DNA from 2 places in the Pseudomonas sp. MWU12-2319 genome. Region 2 is predicted to be linked to the other one. Evidence: predicted binding sites of a transcription regulator. Region 2 holds the regulator's gene; the other holds the start of a gene.
The links. The regulator sigma-54, encoded in region 2, starts transcription at its own class of promoters, with help from an activator protein. The targets are predictions, from matches to a motif close to ANTGGCATNNANNTTGCTNT.

Region 1 (5,085 bases), on a different contig from region 2:
TGAAGAGCAGCTGTTCGACCACCACTTTGCCGACTTCCTTCTGCGCCACTTCCTGCACGCTGGCAGTGGCTTTCTGGCGCAGCAGTTCCTGGCCGACCGGGGTCGCGAGGGTTTCGTAGGTCTGACCGGAGAACAGCATCACCAGGTTGTTGCGGATCACCGGCATGTGCACCTTGAGGGCATCCAGGTCGGCCTGGTTACGCGCCAGCAAGGTGATGCTCACCTGCATGTAGCGCTGGCGGCCGCTGGCGTCCTTGAAGTTGGTGACAAAGGCCGGGGCCATGGGCTCGTAGATCGCCGGCTGCTTGCCGCTGGGGGCGGCTTCGGCCACTGCCGGTGCCGGTTTGCTCTGGGCACTGTGCATGAAATACCAGGTCGCACCCACCGACAGGCCGATGGCCAGCAGCACGCCCAGCACAATGACGATGATCAGCTTGAGTTTGCTTTTACTGCCGGGTTCTTTTACCGCTGCTTCGCTCTTCGCCATGCCAATAATCCGTCACTATTCGATTTTTCATAGTCGCACGGCAAGGCTGGAGCAAGTGTTATGCCAGATCGGGCATGAGGGAAGTACTGTCTTCGAAATACAGCGGAACCTGTAGGAGCAGGGCTTGTCGGGACGCCGCAGCGCCGCGATGAGCCCCTTGAGACCGCCAAAAGCTTCGCTGGCAAGCCATGCGCCTACAGTACCGTGTGCAGCCGAAAAATGGATGCACACCGAAAGCCCCGGGATCAGGCGTAATAGTCGACCGCGCTGGAGCCGACCACCACACTGGTGCTGGCGGCAGCGGCCGCTTCGCTGACTGCGGCAACCGACAGGTCATCCTCGCTGTCGCCACTGAGGCTACCGCCACTGCCGCTACCTCTGTGCGCCTGCTGCTGTTGCTGCTGCGCGCCCTGGCCCTGGCCGGCCCAGCCACGGGCCTGGTCGGAAACCGTGACGTCGGCCTGACCCAGACCTTGCTGTTGCAGCATGTCCCGCAGGCGCGGCATGTTGCCTTCAAGGGCATCGCGCACCCCGGCGTGGGCGCTGATGAAGCTGATCTGCGTCGGCTGGTCGGCGGACATGTTCACCTTGATATCCAGGCGCCCCAGCTCGGCGGGCTGCAACTGGATCTCCGCCGACTTGAGGTTGGCGCTGGAGAGGTACATGACCCGATTGACCACTTCTTCGCTCCAACCGCTCTGGTGCATCGCCAACGGCTGGTTGGCCGGCAGTGCATTCGCGGTCTTGGGCGTGGCCGCCTGGGTCAGCGCCGCCAGGCGATTGGCGAAGTCGTCGACCCGGGTATCGCTGGAGGCGCTCTTGATATCCTTGAGACCGTCATCGATCAGGGTCTTGAAGGATTTGTCGCCACCCTGGTCGCCGCTGCCAGAATCGGTTTTCTGATCCACCAGGGTGACGACGTTATTGGCCTGGTTCTGTGCCAGCGTCGAGTCGGTGGCATTGGTGTTGGCGCTGTCGGAGGATTTTGTCGAGGCCTGGCTACCGCTGGAGACGTGCCCCCCCTGCTCCATGGCCAGACGCACTGCCGGCAGGTTGTCCAGCGGGTCGGCGGCCGGATCGAAATCCCCCCCCGTGGTCGGCGTTGCCTTGGCAGCCGGGGTCGCCGCGGCGGTGACCGCTGCCGCCAACGGCGCCTGGACCACAGCCGGATCGACGGGAGCCGCAGGAGCCGGGGTCGCCGCGGTAGCGGCCGCCTGGAGCAGAGCCGGATCAACGGCCGGGTCCGGCGTCGCTACGGCGACCGGGGTATCGGTCGCCGTGGTGTCGGTACCGTCGCTGGAAGCGGTCTTGTCGTCGGACTTGGCCGTATCGGTCGAGGCCGTCGTGCCGTCGGCCGCGGTCTTGTCAGAGGCGCCCTTGTCATCGGCGGACGCTGTCTTGCCATCCACCTTGGTCGTTTTGTCGGCAGGCAAGGATTTGCCGCTACCGGCAACCGATGACTGCGCGGAGGCATTCGGGTTGTCGGCCTTGCTGGCCGGTGCGTCCGGCTTGGCCGGCGCCACGGGGGCCTTCTCCGCCATCGACTTGAGCGGATTGAAGGCGACCTTCACCGGATTGCTCTGGGTGTTCTGGTAGACCTGCGCAAAGCTGAAAGCATTGTCCTTGGGCGGTGCGACAACGCTCGGCGCAGGAATAACAGGGTCCGCCTGCGGCTTGACGGCAGCGTTGGCCTGGAGGAGCGAATTAGGGACGAGTGACATGGATACGGTCTCCGCTGCACAAGGATCGTAAGTACAGTGCAGGAAGCAACAGCAAGGTTCGGGCCATCTTTGCCCGACCGACTCGGATGCTCCCCTTAACGGGGCTAGGGCCGGACCGGAAAGCGCTCGCGCTCGCTTTCGTAAAAACGCCGCACCACTTCATATTCACGGTCGATCTGGTTGATCAGCTCTTCGACACCGACCCGCGGAGATTGCGCGGCCAACTGCTCCAGCTGCCGGCAAAGTTCGGCCAGGCGCAACGCGCCCATGTTGCTGCTGCTGCCCTTGAAACTGTGGGCCGCCGCGCCGAGATCCACAGCATTGCTCGCCTGGTGCAATTGCCCCAGGCGTTTGCTCGAATCTTCGAGAAAGGTATCCAGCAACAGCGGATACTCATCCTCCATGATGTCCTGCAATGCACTGAGTGCATCGCGGTCCAGATGTTCCATATCGTTGTTCACTTGATCGCTCCCTGCTCCACACACGCGAATTATGCCTGAGCCTCCCACGAAAACTCCACGTGGGCGCTGCGCCCGCCGTCCGACCAGCAGGCATTGCGGCCGAGCTGGCGCACCAGCCCCACACCACGCCCCGACAGCCGTTCGGCCCCCACGGGACGCTCCATCACACGGGTCACGTCAAAACCCTTACCGCTGTCATCGACCTGTATGCTCAACCGACCGCCCTCGCCCTGCGGGATCACCTGCAGGCGTACACGGACGAAGCCCTCCTCCAGTTCGAGCAGTCGCCGATTGCGTTGCTCATAGTATTGCGCAAATCCCTGCACATCGCGCTTGAGGCTCGAATCCAGGCCGAGGACACCATGTTCCAGGGCGTTGGAGTAGAGCTCGGCGAGAACGCTGTAGAGCGCCCCGCTCTGGGTGCGCAGGCCATGCACCTCCATCAGCAGTTGCAGCATGTACGGCAACGGATTGAAGCGTTTGAGGGTGGCCGCGCGAAATTCGAAGCTCACCGACCAGTCCAGCGGGCAGGACTCGCCGCTGTCGGAGTAGATCATGGCGTTCGGCAACTGCTGCGTCGGTGCCGGCAAACTGACCTGGACCATGCTCACATCATCGCGGGACTCGCCGCGAAAGCGATGCAAGGCGTCCTGGATATCCTCGAACAGGCGATCCGGCTCCCGATTGGCGGCGAAGACTTCCTGCAGGCGCTCGACGCCGAACAACTGCTCGTCGCTGTTGCAGGTATCGATCACCCCGTCGGAGAGCAGAAATACCCGATCGCCCTGGGCCATGGGGTAGACGTCGGTGCGGTGGTCGAACGACTCGGCCCCCAGCACCCCCAACGGCAGGTTCCGCGCCACCAGCGGCTGGCGCCCTCCCGTGGCGACCCGATGCAGGTAGCCGTCCGGCATGCCGCCATTCCACACCTCCACCACCTGTCGCTGCGAGCTCAGGCAGAGAAAGGTCGCGCAGCAGAACATGTCCACCGGCAGGATGCGCTTGAGCTTGGCATTCATCTCCCGCAGGGTTTCCGCCAGGCCATAGCCCTTGGCGGTCATGCCGTAGAAGACTTCCGCCAGCGGCATCGCCCCGACCGCCGCTGGCAGGCCATGGCCGGTGAAGTCGCCGAGCAGCACGTGCATGTCACCGGCCGGGGTATAGGCCGCCAGCAACAGGTCACCGTTGAACAGCGCATAAGGCGATTGCATATAGCGGATATTTGGCGCGTTCAGGCAGCCGGCGTGAGCCACCTTGTCGAACACCGCCTTGGCCACCCGCTGCTCGTTGAGCAGGTAGTCATGGTGCCGGGCAATCAGGTCGCGCTGTTGCAGAACGGTGTCCTGCAGGCGCCGGAGACGGTCCATGGCCTTGATCTTGGCCCCGAGGATCACCTGGTTGTAGGGTTTTTCCAGAAAGTCGTCGCCGCCAGCTTCCAGGCAACGCACCAGCCCATCGACTTCGGTCATGGAGGTGAGGAAGATGATCGGCACCAGCGACTCGCCGGCCAGCAACTTGATCCGCCGCGCCGCTTCGAAACCGTCCATCACCGGCATCATCGCGTCCATCAGCACCAATTGCGGCCGCTGCGCCTCGAACAGGGCCACCGCCTCGGCGCCATTGCTGGCGGTCAGCACTCCGTGGCCCTGACGCCTGACGATGCTCGAGAGCAATAAACGATCGGCCGCACCATCCTCGGCGATCAGTACCGTCAGCGACTCCGCTCCCGACTGCATGCAAGGTCAGCCGATATCGAAGAGTTTGTCGAAATTGGAGATGGCGAGGATCTTGCGCACGTCCGAGTTACTGTTGATCACCCGTACATCGGAATGATCACCACCGGCGTGATCGCGCAACAAGAGCAACATGCCCAGCGCGGAGCTGTCCAGATAGGTCGCCTCTTTCAGATCGACCACAATGGACGACGGTTTCTTGGCAAGTCCCTCGTAAGACTCACGAAATTCCTGATGCCGGCCAAAATCGAAACGCCCCTTGATCGAGATCGTCAATTTTGCGCCATCGGGCGATACTTCTGCGACTACAGCCATGATCCTGCTTCCTTGTCAGTGGCGACGTGTACAAGGTTTAGCACCCCACCGAGGGTAGGGCAACCGTGAGCGTCAAAAATCCTGCAGATCAATACGGACTCTGCCGGGGCAAACGCTGGGACAGCTCATCCAGCAACTTCTGTTCACGCTTGTCTTCCAGATGGCGCGCCTCGTCGACATAACGTTGCACCAGCTTGCGCAAGCCTTCGACCCGGGCGTAGGCCTGCTGCCAGGCCTCGCGCGCCTTGTCGAGATTGTTCTGGTGCCAGGCCAGGCTCTGGCGCTGCTGGCCGACCGCGGTATCCAACTGGGTGAGGAACTGCTGGTAGCCCAGCAACCACTGGCCGGAGACTCCAAGGCTGCCACGC
Region 2 (15,814 bases):
CGAAGTACGCCTTGTCCTCGAACGCCGCCGCCGCACCGGCAATCGCCATGCGGTCCAGCGGGTAGGAGTTGAAGCTGTTCTTGATCCGCTCCAGGGCCTCGATCAGGTCCGGGTGCCCGACCGCCAGGCCGACCCGCAGTCCCGCCAGGGAACGCGACTTGGACAGGGTCTGGGTCACCAGCAGGTTCGGGTAACGGTCCACCAGGCCGATGGCTGTTTCGCCGCCGAAGTCGATATAGGCCTCGTCGACCACCACCACCGAATCCGGGCTGGCCTTGAGTATCTGCTCCACCGCGTCCAGCGCCAGCAGGCAACCGGTCGGCGCGTTCGGGTTGGGGAAAATGATCCCGCCGTTGGGCCGCGCGTAGTCCGCCACGCGAATCTGGAACTGTTCGTCCAGCGGCAAGGCGTCGAAGGTGATCCCGTACAGGCCGCAGTACACCGGGTAGAAGCTGTAGCTGATATCCGGGAACAGCAAGGGTCGATCCTGCTGGAACAGACCGTAGAAGATGTGGGCCAGGACCTCGTCGGAGCCGTTGCCGAGAAACACCTGGTTGGTGTTCACGCCGTAGTACTCGGCCACGGCGTGCTTGAGCAGGTCGCCGTTGGGGTCCGGGTACAGACGCAGATTGTCGTTCACTTCCGCCTGCATCGCGGCCAGAGCCTTGGGCGAAGGACCGTAGGGGTTCTCATTGGTGTTGAGCTTGACCAGCTTGGTCAGCTTCGGTTGCTCACCCGGCACATAGGGCACCAGGTCCTTGACGAATTTGCTCCAGAACTTGCTCATGCTGGTTTCCCCTGTTCCTTATCAGCGACAATCCGATATTCCGCACTACGGGCGTGGGCGCTCAACGACTCTCCACGGGCCAGCACCGAAGCGGTCTTGCCCAGCTCGGACGCGCCCTGCTCCGAGCAGAAAATGATCGACGAACGTTTCTGGAAGTCATACACCCCCAGCGGTGACGAGAAGCGTGCGGTGCCGGAAGTCGGCAACACATGGTTGGGACCGGCGCAGTAGTCGCCCAGGGCCTCGGAGGTGTGACGACCCATGAAGATCGCCCCGGCGTGACGGATCTGCGGCAGCCAGGCCTGCGGGTCGGCGACCGACAGCTCAAGGTGCTCCGGGGCGATGCGGTTGGCCACATCAATCGCCTGCTGCATATCTCGCACCTGGATCAAGGCGCCACGGCCGTTGATCGAGGTCTCGATAATCGCCGCACGCTCCATGGTCGGCAGCAGCTTGGCGATGCTCGCGGCGACCTGGTCGAGGAACGCGGCGTCCGGGCTGACCAGGATGGCCTGGGCATCTTCGTCATGCTCGGCCTGGGAAAACAGGTCCATGGCGATCCAGTCCGGGTCGGTCTGGCCGTCGCAGACCACAAGGATCTCCGACGGGCCGGCGATCATGTCGATACCGACCTGACCGAACACGTGGCGCTTGGCCGTGGCCACATAGATATTGCCGGGGCCGACCACCTTGTCGACCTTGGGCACGCTCTCGGTGCCATAGGCCAAAGCCGCCACCGCCTGGGCGCCGCCGATGGTGAACACCCGGTCGACCCCGGCGATGCACGCCGCCGCCAGCACCAGCTCGTTGATTTCGCCACGGGGCGTCGGCACCACCATCACCACTTCGGCAACCCCCGCCACCTTGGCCGGAATCGCGTTCATCAGCACCGAAGACGGATAGGACGCCTTGCCACCCGGCACGTACAAGCCGGCACGATCCAGCGGCGTGACCTTCTGGCCCAGCACCGTGCCGTCGGCCTCGGTGTAGCTCCAGGAATCCTGCTTCTGTTTTTCGTGGTAGCTGCGCACGCGCTCGGCGGCCTTTTCCAAGGCTTCGCGCTGTGGCGCGGTGATCCGCGTCAGGGCCAGTTCGAGGCGCTCACGGGGCAGGATCAGGTCGGCCATGGAAGCGACTTCCAGGCCGTCGAAACGCTGGGTGAACTCCACCAGCGCCGCATCGCCGCGCTCGCGCACGGCCTTGATGATATCGAGCACCCGCTGGTTGACCGAGTCGTCGGACACACTTTCCCAGCTCAGCAGATGATCCAGATGATGAGCGAAGTCGGGATCGGCAGCGTTGAGTCGGCGAATTGCGTTGGACGTGGTCATAGCGTGGGCCTCAATAATTGGCGAATGCTTGGGAACAGCAGATCTCAGGCGCCGCAAGACTACCAAGCCATCCGCGTGGGCACCTGAGAATTCTGGCTATGACACGGATAGATGGGCGCGGCTCAAGGCCGCGCAATTGAATCAGCTGCGGTGTCGCGATTCCACTGCCTTGCGCAGGGTATCGATCAGGGACTGGATGCGGGCGTGCTGCATTTTCATCGAGGCCTTGTTCACCACCAGGCGCGAACTGATGGTCGCGATCAGCTCCTGGGGTTCCAGACCGTTGGCCCGCAGGGTATTGCCGGTGTCGACAACGTCGATGATCTTGTCGGCCAGGCCGATCAGCGGTGCCAGCTCCATCGAGCCGTAGAGCTTGATGATATCGACCTGACGCCCCTGTTCGGCATAGTAGCGCTTGGCGACGTTGACGAACTTGGTCGCCACCCGCAGGCGGCCCTTGGGCTCGACGGCACCGATAGCACCGGCGGTCATCAGCCGGCATTGGGCGATCTGCAGGTCCAGGGGTTCATACAGACCCTGGCCGCCGTATTCCATCAGCACATCTTTACCGGCCACACCGAGGTCGGCCGCGCCATGCTCGACATAGGTCGGCACGTCGGTGGCCCGGACGATCAGCAGGCGCACATCGGCCTGGGTCGTGGGAATGATCAGCTTGCGGCTCTTGTCCGGATTCTCGGTCGGCACGATGCCCGCTTCTGCAAGCAGCGGCAGGGTGTCATCGAGAATGCGGCCCTTGGACAGTGCAATGGTCAGCATGGGGAAACTAAGTCCTTCAACCTGTATCAGTAAGGCTCATTCTCCCTTGTCGGCGCGAGCAGGCTCGCACCGGCAAAGGGGGACAACACTAGCCCGGAACGCGGCGGATCTTGGCACCGAGCATCTGCAACTTCTCTTCGATGCACTCATAACCACGGTCGATGTGGTAGATGCGGTCGATCAGCGTGTCGCCTTCAGCGGTCAGGGCCGAAATCACCAGACTGGCCGAAGCCCGCAGGTCGGTGGCCATGACCGGCGCGCCTTTCAGGCGTTCGGTACCGGTCACGATGGCGGTGTTGCCTTCGACCTGGATCTTGGCGCCCATGCGATGCAGCTCGTACACGTGCATGAAACGGTTTTCGAAAATCGTCTCGATCACCGCGCCGGTGCCTTCGGCAATGGCGTTGAGCGAAATGAACTGGGCCTGCATGTCGGTCGGGAATGCCGGATACGGCGCGGTGCGCACGTTGACGGCCTTCGGACGCTTGCCATGCATGTTCAGCTCGATCCAGTCTTCACCGGTGGTGATTTCAGCACCGGACTCCTTCAGCTTCTCGAGCACGGCTTCGAGAATGGTCGGATCGGTGTCCTTGACCTTGACCCGGCCACCAGTGGCAGCCGCGGCCACCAGGTAGGTACCGGTTTCGATACGGTCCGGCATCACCTTGTAGGTGGCCGAATGCAGGCGCTCCACACCGTCGATGGTGATGGTGTCGGTGCCGGCACCGCTGACCTTGGCGCCCATGGCGTTGAGGAAGTTCGCCAGGTCGACCACTTCCGGCTCGCGCGCGGCGTTCTGCAGCACGCTGCGGCCACGGGCCAGGGAAGCGGCCATCATGATGTTCTCGGTACCGGTCACGGAGACGGTATCGAAGAAGAAGTTTGCCCCGCGCAGGCCGCCTTCCGGCGCCTTGGCCTTGATGTAGCCGCCTTCGACGTCGATCACCGCGCCCATGGCTTCCAGGCCACGAATGTGCAGGTCCACCGGACGCGAGCCGATGGCGCAACCGCCAGGCAGGGCGACTTCGGCTTCACCGAAACGGGCGACCATCGGGCCCAGCACCAGGATCGAGGCGCGCATGGTTTTCACCAGCTCGTAAGGCGCGATCAGGGTCTTGATGGTGCGCGGATCGATTTCCACGCTGAGCTTCTCGTCGATCACCGGCTCAATGCCCATGCGCCCGAACAGCTCGATCATGGTGGTGATGTCGTGCAGGTGCGGCAGGTTGGCCACGGTCACCGGGCCATCGCACAACAACGTGGCGGCCAGGATCGGCAGGGCGGAGTTCTTCGCCCCGGAAATGCGGATTTCGCCATCAAGACGAACGCCGCCAGTAATAATCAGTTTGTCCATAAGGGTCTCGACGCCAATTCAGGCTCAGGTGCGCTCGGCCCAGGCCGCGCGGCTGAAAAATTTCATAGTGACCGCATGGATGCTGCCATCGGCGATCCACGGGTTCAAATGGGCATAGATGCTCTGCTGACGCTTCACCGGGCTCAGGGCCACCAGTTCGTCGCTAATCACATTCAGCTGGAAGTTGCAGCCTTCGCCTTCAACTTCAACACGGCTTCCCGGCAGCTTTCCCTCAAGGAAGCTCTTCACTTCTATGGCCTGCATGCTCAACCTCAATCGGCGCCCAACGCGCGCGGGTCGGCCATCATACAAAAAAGCCCCGCGCCTGCGAACCCCGCATTGCAGGACTCTGACGGGGGGCTTCTTTATTCATGGCACTGTCAATGAACGCCGAGGATCTCCGTCAACTCGGAAACCTCGGCGATTTCACGCATGTCTTGCGGCATGGCGCGAATACTCAGGGATTTGCCACCCTCGGCGGCGTCACGCATGAATGCCAGCAGCAAGGCCAGGCCGACACTGCTGGATTTCTCCACCGCGGAACAGTCGACCACCAGGGCCGGCGCGGTGCTGGCCTTGATCAGCGCCTGCCCGTCCTTGCGCAAGGCCGGGCCGGTGCTGTAGTCGATCACACCGGCCAGCAGCACTTCACCGGCCTCACCGGCGCGAACGCTGGCTTCACTCACTCTGCGCCGCCTTCTGTGGGTTTTTCTCGGACTCGGCCTTGGCCTTCTCCACTTCGCCGGCCCAGTTGTTGATGGTCTGGTCCAGGTTGTTACCGTTGCGCTGCATCGCGTCGGCGAACTGATCGCGGAACAGCTTGCCGATATTGATGCCGTTGATGATCACGTTGCGCAGTTTCCACTCGCCATTGATTTTCTCAAGGGTGTAGGAAACCGGATAGACGGCGCCATTGTTGCCTTTGACGGTCATGCCGACGCTGGTGCGATCGCCCGACTCATCCTTCGGCGCGTCGACGGTGATGCCCTGGTTGTTGTACTCCAGTAAAGCGTTGCCGTAGAACTGGAACAGCCCCTTCTTGAAGTTCTCCTCGAAGGTTTTCATCTGCTCGGGCGTGGCCTTGCGCGAGTACTTGACCGTCATGATGCTTTTGGAAATACCTTCGGCGTCCACCACCGGGCCGACGATGCTGTTAAGCGCATCGTAGAAGGCCTGGGGGTTCTGCTTGTACTGGGCCTTGTTCGCGGTCAGGTCGGCCAGCATCCGGTCAGTGGTGCTCTTGACCAGGTCATGGGCCGACGTGTCCGCCATGGCGTTGCCCATAAGAGGCAAGGTCGCCAGCAGCACCAACAGACTACGTCGCAACATCGAGATCATGGAAAAACTCCTCATTTGGCGTCTTTGTTCACGGTATTGAGCAGGAATTTACCGATCAGATCTTCCAGTACCAGCGACGACTGGGTGTCGTGGATGGTCCCACCATCCTTGAGCACGGCACTTTCCCCGCCCACGCTGAGACCGATGTACTTCTCGCCGAGCAAGCCCGCCGTGAGGATAGACGCAGTGGAATCAGTCGGCAGGTTGTTCACGCGTTTTTCAACTTGCATGGTCACCCGGCCGGTGAAACTGTCATGGTCCAGATCGATCGCCGTCACCTTGCCGATGGTGACACCGGCCATGGTGACCTTGGCTCTGACAGTCAAACCGGCGATATTGTCGAAGTACGCATATAATTTATACGTTTCAGTGTTTGTCGTAGGGGACAGTCCACTGACCCGCAACGCAAGCAGCAGCAAAGCCAGGATGCCAGCCAGCAGAAAAAGGCCGACACCGATTTCCAGGGTGCGGTTTTGCATCAGAAATCTCCAAACATCAAGGCGGTCAGAATAAAGTCAAGGCCAAGCACGGCCAAGGAGGCATAGACCACGGTCTTGGTCGTGGCACGGCTGATCCCCTCGGAAGTGGGTTCGCAGTCGTAGCCTTGAAAGACGGCAATCCAGGTCACCACGAAGGCGAATACGATACTTTTGATAATCCCGTTCAGCACATCACTGTTGAACGTCACGCTGTTCTGCATGTTGGCCCAGTAGGAGCCGTCATAGACCCCCAGCCAGTCCACCGCCACCCAAGAACCGCCCCAGATCCCGACCACACTGAAGATCATCGCCAGCAGCGGCAGGGAGATAAAGCCGGCCCAGAGCCGCGGCGCAACGATGTACTTGAGCGGATCGACACCGATCATTTCCAGGCTGGACAGTTGCTCGGTGGATTTCATGTTGCCGATTTCGGCGGTCAGCGCCGAACCGGCCCGTCCGGCGAACAGCAGCGCGGTGACCACCGGCCCGAGTTCACGCAGCAGCGTCAGGGCGACCATCTGCCCCACCGCCTGCTCGGAACCGTAGCTGGAAAGAATGTTGAAGCCCTGCAAGGCCAGGACCATGCCGATGAACACGCCGGAGACGACGATGATCACCAGGCTCATCACGCCCACGGAATGCAATTGCTTGATCAACAGCCCGAAACCGCCGCCAATGCCGCCGCGGCCGAACAGCACATGGAACAGGAACAACGTCGAACGGCCGAGCACGGCGAGCACGTCCAGGCCCGAACGGCCGAACAGACGCACTCTCTCGATAAGTGATTTCTTGCGCATTGTCAGCGCTTCCCCAACAGGTCGGCGCGGTAGTCCGTCGCCGGAAAGTGGAACGGCACGGGACCGTCGGGATCGCCCGTCATGAACTGGCGGATACGCGGGTTATCGGCGTTCATCAGTTCTTCCGGGGTGCCTTGCCCAAGCACCTGGCCGTCACCGACCACATACAGGTAGTCGGCGATGCTCGCGGTTTCGGCCAGATCGTGGGAAACCACGATGCTGGTGATACCCAGGGCGTCATTGAGCAGTCGGATCAGGCGCACGAGGACGCCCATGGCGATCGGGTCCTGGCCGACGAACGGTTCGTCATACATGAGGATCTGCGGGTCCAGGGCAATCGCCCGGGCCAGGGCCACACGCCGTTTCATACCACCGGACAGCTCGTCGGGCATCAGGTCGACCGCCCCGCGCAGTCCCACCGCCTGCAATTTCAGCAGAACAATGTCACGAATCATTTCTTCCGGCAGTTCGGTATGAACCCGCAGCGGAAAGGCGACGTTCTCGAAAACATCCAGGTCGGTGAACAGCGCACCGCTCTGGAACAGCACGCCCATATGCTTGCGCGCGTCGAACAGATCGCCGCGCGACAGGGTGGGAAGATTCTGACCATTGACCCAGACTTCGCCGCCGCTGGGGCGCAGTTGCGCACCCATCAGCCGCAACAGGGTGGTCTTGCCGCACCCGGAAGGTCCCATGATGCCGGTGACCTTGCCTCGCGGGATACGAATGTCGACATTATTGAAGATGCTGCGCGCACCGCGCTTGAAGGTCACACCCTTCAGCTCGACCGCGTAGGCGTTATCGGCGCTCATCTAAACTCCTTGCGATGCAGCCTCGGACTCGGGCACCAGGCCTCTCTTGAGAAGAGGCGCATACTTCCTGAGCGGGCCGAACTAGCCGCGAACTATATCACCGCTGATACGACCCGCCCAAGGCCGAAGCCACCCTTGTTCAGGATAAATAAAGCCGGGCTTGACGGCTTGCGAGATAAAAACCCGAGGCAAAGTCCTACAGGCACCACGCAAAACGCAATGATCTAGTGGGAGTGGAGAAGGCATTACCGCTATAATCGCGCCTTTTCATCAGGCTAACCGATTTCTGACATGAGCCAATCCAGCGACCTGATTCAATCAGCACAACGCACCATCCGCCTCGAACGCGAAGCCGTAGAAGGCTTGCTCGCCCATATCGACGCAGATTTCGTACGCGCTTGCGAAATGATTCTGGCCAGCAAGGGCCGTGTGGTCGTGGTCGGCATGGGCAAGTCCGGGCACATCGGCAACAAGATCGCCGCGACCCTGGCCAGCACCGGCACCACGGCGTTTTTCGTCCACCCCGCCGAAGCCAGCCACGGCGACATGGGCATGATCACCCGCGATGACATCATCCTGGCCCTGTCCAACTCCGGCTCGACCGCGGAAATCGTCACCCTGCTGCCGTTGATCAAGCGCCTGGGCATCCAGTTGATCAGCCTGACCGGCAACCCCGACTCGCCGCTGGCCAAGGCCGCCGAAGTCAACCTCAACGTGCATGTGGAGCATGAGGCCTGCCCGCTGAACCTGGCGCCGACCTCCTCGACCACCGCGGCCCTGGTGATGGGCGATGCCCTGGCCGTGGCCCTGCTCGAGGCCCGCGGCTTCACCGCCGAGGACTTCGCCTTTTCCCACCCGGGCGGCGCCCTGGGGCGGCGTTTGCTGCTGAAAGTGGAAAATGTCATGCACGCCGGCGATGAGCTGCCGCAGGTCCTGCGCGGCACCCTGTTAAAAAATGCGCTGATGGAAATGACTCGCAAAGGCCTTGGCATGACCGTGATCGCCGAAGCCGACGGGCGCCTGGCCGGGATCTTCACCGACGGCGACCTGCGCCGGACCCTGGACCGCACCATCGACATCCATACGGCCCTGATCGAAGACGTCATGACCCCCCATGGCAAGACCGCCCGGGCCGAAATGCTCGCCGCCGAAGCCCTGAAAATCATGGAAGACCACAAGATCAGCGCGCTGGTGGTGGTCGACAGCGACGACCGCCCGGTGGGCGCCCTGAACATGCACGATCTGCTGCGCGCGGGAGTGATGTAAATGAACGACGATCTGTTGCAACGCGGCAAGGCCATCAAGCTGGCGGTCTTCGACGTCGATGGCGTACTGACCGACGGTCGCCTGTACTTCCTCGAGGACGGCAGCGAATTCAAGTCGTTCAGCACCCTCGACGGCCAGGGCATCAAGATGCTGATGGCCGCTGGCGTGCAAACCGCTATTATCAGCGGTCGCAAGACCGCACTGGTCGAACGACGGGCGCGGAACCTCGGCATTCCCCACGTCTACCAGGGCCGCGAGGACAAGCTGGTGGTGCTCGACGCCCTGCTGGCCCAGCTCAATCTGAGCTATGAACAGGTCGCCTACCTGGGTGACGACCTGCCGGACCTGCCGGTGATCCGCCGCGTCGGCCTGGGCATGGCCGTGGCCAACGCCGCCAGCTTTGTCCGCGAACACGCCCACGGCATCACCCGGGCCCGGGGCGGCGACGGCGCCGCCCGCGAATTCTGCGAACTGATCCTGCAAGCCCAGGGCAGTCTTGAAGCGGCTCACGCCGCCTACCTGTAGAGCTATTTATGCTGAGCAAGAAAATTCGCAATATTCTGCTGTTCGCAGTCATCGCCGCCATTTTCGCGGCCGTTGGCTACTGGAACATCAGCCCGGAACGCTTCCTCGAGCGCCCGGTGGCGCAGGTCGATGAAACCCAGATCGACTACTACGCTATTAACGCCCACAGCATTCAGTACATGCCCGACGGTCGGGTACAGTACGACCTGACCGGCGACAAGGTCGAACACCTCAAGGCGTCCGACGTGACCCTGGTGACCAAGCCCGACATGCACATCTACCGTGGCACGGTCTATCCCTGGCATGTCCAGAGCGAGCACGCCGAGGTCAATCCGGACGGCACCGAGATCGAGCTGATCGACTCCGTACGGGTGGCGCGGACCGACGAACTACAGCGGGAAGTCATCATTACCAGCAGTCGCATGACAGTATTCCCACAGAAGCAATATGCGCAGACCGAGCAAGCCGTTAGAATCGACGGCGCCGACGGCGTGACCACTGGCAAGGGAATGAAAGCGTATTTGAACGACAGCCGGATACACCTGCTGTCCAATGTAAGAGGACAGTATGAGTCTCGTTAAAACCCTCCCTATTTTGCTTGGCCTCGGTGCGGCACTGGGAAGCGTGAGCGCCTGGGCTCTGCCGACCGACAGCCAGCAGCCCATTCGCATCCAGGCCGACGACGCTCAGCTGGACGACAAGCAAGGCATCGCCACCTACAAAGGTGACGTGGTCATTACCCAAGGCTCGATGATCGTCAAGGGCAACACCGTGACGCTGACCCGGACCAAGGACGGCGCCATCGACGTGGTGACCTCAGTGGGCAACCTGGCCTACTTCGAGCAACTGCAGAAAGTCGGCGATCCGAAGCCGGTGCAGGGCTATGGCGTGACCATCCAGTACCACGCCCAACAGAACCGCATCATCCTGATCGACAAGGCCAAGGTGATCAACGACGGCAACACCACCGAAGGCGAGAAAATCGTCTACGACACGGTGAAGCAGATCGCCCAGGCCGGCCGCGCCAACGGCAGCACGATCACCGCCCCGCGCCCACGCATCGACATGGTCATCCAGCCGAAGCAGAAAACCGAACAGCAGAAGGCGCAGTAATGGCAACCCTGAAAGCCCAGCATCTGGCCAAGGCCTACAAAAGTCGCCAGGTGGTGCGTGATGTCAGCCTGTCGATCGACAGCGGGCAGATCGTCGGCTTGCTCGGCCCCAACGGTGCCGGCAAGACCACCTGCTTCTACATGATCGTCGGCCTGGTCCAGGCCGACCAGGGTCGCGTACTGATCGACGACCAGGATGTCAGCCACCAGCCGATGCACGGCCGCGCGCGCGCCGGGATCGGCTATCTGCCCCAGGAAGCGTCGATTTTCCGCAAGCTGTCGGTGGCGGACAACATCATGGCGATCCTCGAGACCCGCAAGGAGCTCGACAAGAACAGCCGCCGCAAGGAGCTGGAAAGCCTGTTGCAGGAATTCCACATCAGCCACATTCGCGACAACCTCGGCATGAGCCTGTCCGGTGGTGAACGGCGCCGGGTGGAAATCGCCCGCGCCCTGGCCACCGCGCCGAAATTCATCCTGCTCGACGAGCCCTTCGCCGGGGTCGATCCGATTTCCGTTGGCGATATCAAACAGATCATCCATCACCTCAAGGCCAAGGGCATCGGCGTACTGATCACCGACCACAACGTCCGCGAGACCCTGGACATCTGCGAAACGGCCTATATCGTCAATGATGGACAGCTGATCGCCGAAGGCGATTCGGCCACTATCCTGGCCAACGAACTGGTCAAGGAAGTCTACCTGGGCCATGAGTTCCGCCTGTAAACATCGAGGTAACGGATCAACCGCCAGAGCGCTCCCTGTTCAATAAAAACCACAAGATTTTTATTGCTACAGCGCTCTAGGCAAAGGCTCGGGTTTCAGGCATATAATTTGCTTATGTTTGGCGCCCCGGCGCCCTGTAGAGTGGATGGCGCATGCGCGCCGGCGAATAAGGTGTTAAGCCCCTGCCATGAAACCATCGCTAGTCCTGAGAATGGGCCAGCAGCTGACGATGACACCGCAGCTGCAACAGGCCATCCGCCTGCTCCAATTGTCGACCCTGGACCTTCAGCAGGAAATCCAGGAGGCCCTGGAGTCCAATCCGATGCTCGAACGCCAGGAAGAAGGCGACGACTTCGACAATACCGACCCGTTGGCCGACAACGCCGAGCACAAACCCAACACTGAAATCCAGGAACCCTCCTTCCAGCAGGAAACCGCCCCGACGGTGGACAACCTCGAGGAAGGCGACTGGAACGAGCGCATTCCCAACGAACTGCCCGTCGACACCGCCTGGGAAGATGTCTACCAGACCAGCGCCAGCAGCCTGCCAAGCAACGATGACGACGAGTGGGACTTCACCACCCGTACCTCGGCCGGCGAGAGCCTGCAGAGCCATCTGCTCTGGCAACTGAACCTGGCGCCGATGTCCGACACCGATCGGCTGATCGCCGTGACCCTGATCGACTGCATCAACAATCAGGGCTACCTGGACGAAACCCTCGAGGAAATCCTCGACGCCTTCGACCCGGAGCTGGATATCGAGCTGGACGAGATCGAAGCGGTACTGCATCGCATCCAGCAATTCGAACCGGCCGGCATCGGCGCGCGCAACCTCGGCGAATGCCTGCTGCTGCAATTGCGTCAGCTGCCAGCGCGCACGCCCTGGCTGGCCGAAGCCCAGCGCCTGGTCAGCGACTACATCGACCTGCTCGGCAGCCGCGACTACAGCCAACTGATGCGGCGCATGAAGCTCAAGGAAGACGAGCTGCGCCAGGTCATCGAGTTGGTCCAGAGCCTCAATCCGCGCCCGGGCTCGCAAATCGAGTCCAGCGAAGCCGAATACGTCGTCCCCGACGTGATCGTGCGCAAGGACAACGAGCGCTGGCTGGTGGAACTGAACCAGGAATCGGTGCCGCGCCTGCGGGTCAATCCGCAGTACGCCGGTTTTGTCCGCCGCGCCGACACCAGCGCCGACAACACCTTCATGCGCAACCAGTTGCAGGAAGCCCGCTGGTTCATCAAGAGCCTGCAGAGCCGCAACGAAACCCTGATGAAGGTCGCCACCCAGATCGTCGAGCACCAGCGCGGCTTCCTGGAATACGGTGACGAGGCGATGAAGCCGCTGGTCCTGCATGACATCGCCGAAGCGGTGGGCATGCACGAGTCGACGATTTCCCGGGTGACCACGCAAAAATTCATGCATACCCCCCGCGGTATCTATGAACTGAAATACTTTTTCTCCAGCCACGTCAGCACCTCCGAAGGCGGCGAATGCTCGTCCACGGCGATCCGCGCGATCATCAAGAAACTGGTTGCAGCGGAAAATCAGAAAAAGCCGTTGAGTGACAGCAAGATCGCTGGTTTACTGGAGGCACAAGGCATTCAGGTGGCCCGTCGTACTGTCGCCAAATACCGTGAGTCCCTGGGGATAGCCCCCTCTAGCGAACGGAAGCGACTGATGTAGTGGACGGGCCCCGTTACAGCGTTCCAGTGGTGGGCAATCGCCTACCGCTTTATGCACTGGCAACGAAGGAGAAGCTGTATGCAAGTCAATATCAGTGGACACCAGCTGGAAGTGACCGAACCCCTGCGTGCTTACATCGGCGAGAAACTCGACCGACTGGAGCGTCATTTCGACAAGATCACCAACGTACAGGTGACCATGGCCGTCGAAAAACTGAAGCAGAAAATCGAAGCCACCTTGCATATCCACGGCGGTGAAGTGGTCGCCAACGCCGAGCATGACGACATGTATGCGGCGATCGACCTGCTCACCGACAAGTTGGACCGACAACTGAAAAAGCATAAGGAAAAGAACCTGCACCTGCTCCAAGGTACAGGTCGCTGATACCCATCCATGATCCGACTTGAAAGCATCCTGACCCCCGGCCGTTCTTTGGTGAACGTGCCGGGCGGCAGTAAAAAGAAAGCCCTCGAGCAAATTGCCAACCTGATCAGCCACGAAGTTCCTTACCTGGCCATGCAGGATGTCTTCGACAGCCTGATCGCCCGGGAGAAACTCGGCTCGACCGGTTTCGGCAATGGCATTGCCATCCCGCACTGCCGCCTGAAGGGTTGCGTGGCGCCCATCAGCGCCCTGATGCACCTGGACGCCCCTATCGATTTCGACGCCATCGACGGCGCGCCGGTTGACCTGCTGTTCGTCCTGCTGGTCCCGGAAGCCGCCACCGATGCCCACCTGGAACTGCTTCGGCAGATTGCCAGCATGCTCGACCGCAAGGACGTACGCGACAAACTGCGTGCGGCAACCTCCAACCAGGCCCTGTACCAGGTAGTCCTGGACGAGCAGAGCGGTCACTGACCATGCGCTTGATCATCGTCAGCGGCCGCTCCGGCTCGGGTAAAAGTACCGCCCTCGATGTCCTCGAGGACAACGGTTACTACTGCATCGACAACCTGCCGGCCGGCCTGCTGCCAGAGCTGGCCGAACGCGCGCTGATCCATACCGAGCTGGCGCAACCGCTGGTCGCCGTTTCCATCGACGCACGCAACCTGCCCAGCCACCTGTCACGCTTCCCGGAACTGCTCGATGAAGTGCGCAGCCGGCATATCCAGTGCGATGTGCTGTACCTGGACGCCGACGAGGAAACCCTGCTCAAGCGTTTTTCCGAAACCCGTCGACGCCACCCGCTGAGCAATGCCAATCGCTCACTGGCCGAGGCCATCCGCGACGAAAGCAACCTGCTGGGGCCGATCTCGGACCTGGCCGACCTCAAGGTCAACACCACCAACCTGAACCTCTATCAACTGCGCGACACCATCAAGCTGCGCCTGCTGAACCAGCCGGAACCGGGTACCGCCTTCCTGGTCGAGTCGTTCGGTTTCAAGCGCGGGATGCCGGTGGATGCCGACCTGGTGTTCGACGTACGCTGCCTGCCCAATCCCTACTGGAAACCAGAACTGCGCGAGCAGTCCGGGCTCGACCAACCGGTGGTCGAATACCTGGCCGCACAAGCCGACGTCGAAGAGATGTACCAGGATATTTCCAGTTATTTGCTTAAATGGTTGCCGCGTTTTGCCGCCAGCAACCGGGCTTATGTCACTATTGCCATCGGCTGCACGGGCGGGCATCACCGCTCCGTCTACCTCACCGAACGCTTGGGCAAGGCCCTGCAACAATCCCTGAAGAACGTCCAGGTCCGCCACCGCGACCTTAGCTGAAAGGACCACCACCGCGATGCCCGCTCTGGAAATTGAAATCATCAACAAACTGGGTCTGCACGCCCGTGCTTCGGCGAAATTCGTCGGCGTGGCCGGCCAGTTCCCCTGCCAGATCCGCGCCGGGCGTACACCGGAAAGCATGGTCGACGGCAAGAGCATCATGGCCATGATGATGCTGGCCGCTGGCAAGGGCACCAAGATTCACCTGAAGACCGAAGGCGAACAGGAAGACGCGGCCATGGCGGCGCTGGTCAAGCTGATCAACAATTATTTCGACGAAGGCGAGTAAGTCCTGCGGCGTCCATTCGGACGCCATCGCCGGCAAGCCGACTCCCACAGGGACCGTGTTTGGCCTTAACTGAACGGCATCAGGGCAAGCCCGCTCGCCACGGGTCCAGTACAACCAAAGGTCCCCGTGAGGCCAAAAAAAGGGTGTCATCCATTGGATGACACCCTTTTTTGTACAACCGATACGCCGAATCAGCTACCGGCGACCATCATCCGCTCGATCAATACCGAACCGGTACGGATATGGCTGCGCAGTTCCAGATCGCTGCCAACCGCCACGATCTGCTTGAACATGTCGCGCATATTGCCGGCGATGGTCACTTCCTGGACCGGGAACTGGATCTCGCCATTCTCGACCCAGAAGCCCGCCGCCCCGCGCGAATAGTCCCCGGTGACCATGTTCAGGCCATGGCCCATCAACTCGGTCACCAGCAGGCCGCGACCCATGCGCCGGATCAGCGCGTCCTGGTCCTCGACCCCATGGGTGACGAACAGGTTGTGCACGCCACCGGCGTTGGCCGTGCTTGGCAGACCCAGCTTGCGGCCCGAGTAGGTACCCAGCACATAGGAGACCAGGGTGCCATTTTCGACGAACGGCTTGGCATAGGTCGCCAGGCCGTCGCCGTCAAACGCCGAACTGCCCATGGCCTGCATCAGGTGCGGACGCTCGTCGAGGGTCAGCCACTCCGGGAACAGGCGCTGGCCCATCGCCCCTTCGAGGAAAGAGGACTTGCGGTACAGGTTACCGCCGGAGATCGCCGAGAGGAAATTGCCGAACAGACCACCGGCCAACTCCGCCGAGAACAGCACCGGCACTTCG

Region 1: a site for sigma-54 is predicted at 2,257-2,276, ahead of M5C01_RS09630 (flagellar hook-length control protein FliK). Genes of this name have one in related genera too.

The regions. Positions count from the first base shown of each region.
Region 1 is NZ_JALJES010000005.1:5,620-10,704, forward strand. It holds gene fliL (flagellar basal body-associated protein FliL) at 1-487, opposite strand, end outside; gene M5C01_RS09630 (flagellar hook-length control protein FliK) at 733-2,208, opposite strand; gene M5C01_RS09635 (Hpt domain-containing protein) at 2,313-2,657, opposite strand; gene M5C01_RS09640 (SpoIIE family protein phosphatase) at 2,699-4,405, opposite strand; gene M5C01_RS09645 (STAS domain-containing protein) at 4,412-4,717, opposite strand; gene fliJ (flagellar export protein FliJ) at 4,806-5,085, opposite strand, start outside.
Region 2 is NZ_JALJES010000011.1:131,417-147,230, reverse strand. It holds gene hisC (histidinol-phosphate transaminase) at 1-787, opposite strand, end outside; gene hisD (histidinol dehydrogenase) at 784-2,118, opposite strand; gene hisG (ATP phosphoribosyltransferase) at 2,260-2,895, opposite strand; gene murA (UDP-N-acetylglucosamine 1-carboxyvinyltransferase) at 2,984-4,249, opposite strand; gene M5C01_RS19055 (BolA family protein) at 4,274-4,513, opposite strand; gene M5C01_RS19050 (STAS domain-containing protein) at 4,630-4,935, opposite strand; gene M5C01_RS19045 (ABC transporter substrate-binding protein) at 4,928-5,587, opposite strand; gene mlaD (outer membrane lipid asymmetry maintenance protein MlaD) at 5,599-6,066, opposite strand; gene mlaE (lipid asymmetry maintenance ABC transporter permease subunit MlaE) at 6,066-6,863, opposite strand; gene M5C01_RS19030 (ATP-binding cassette domain-containing protein) at 6,866-7,675, opposite strand; gene M5C01_RS19025 (KpsF/GutQ family sugar-phosphate isomerase) at 7,967-8,941, shown strand; gene M5C01_RS19020 (HAD family hydrolase) at 8,942-9,466, shown strand; gene lptC (LPS export ABC transporter periplasmic protein LptC) at 9,475-10,047, shown strand; gene lptA (lipopolysaccharide transport periplasmic protein LptA) at 10,034-10,579, shown strand; gene lptB (LPS export ABC transporter ATP-binding protein) at 10,579-11,304, shown strand; gene M5C01_RS19000 (RNA polymerase factor sigma-54) at 11,492-12,988, shown strand; gene raiA (ribosome-associated translation inhibitor RaiA) at 13,067-13,372, shown strand; gene ptsN (PTS IIA-like nitrogen regulatory protein PtsN) at 13,382-13,846, shown strand; gene rapZ (RNase adapter RapZ) at 13,849-14,706, shown strand; gene M5C01_RS18980 (HPr family phosphocarrier protein) at 14,723-14,995, shown strand; gene pmbA (metalloprotease PmbA) at 15,187-15,814, opposite strand, start outside.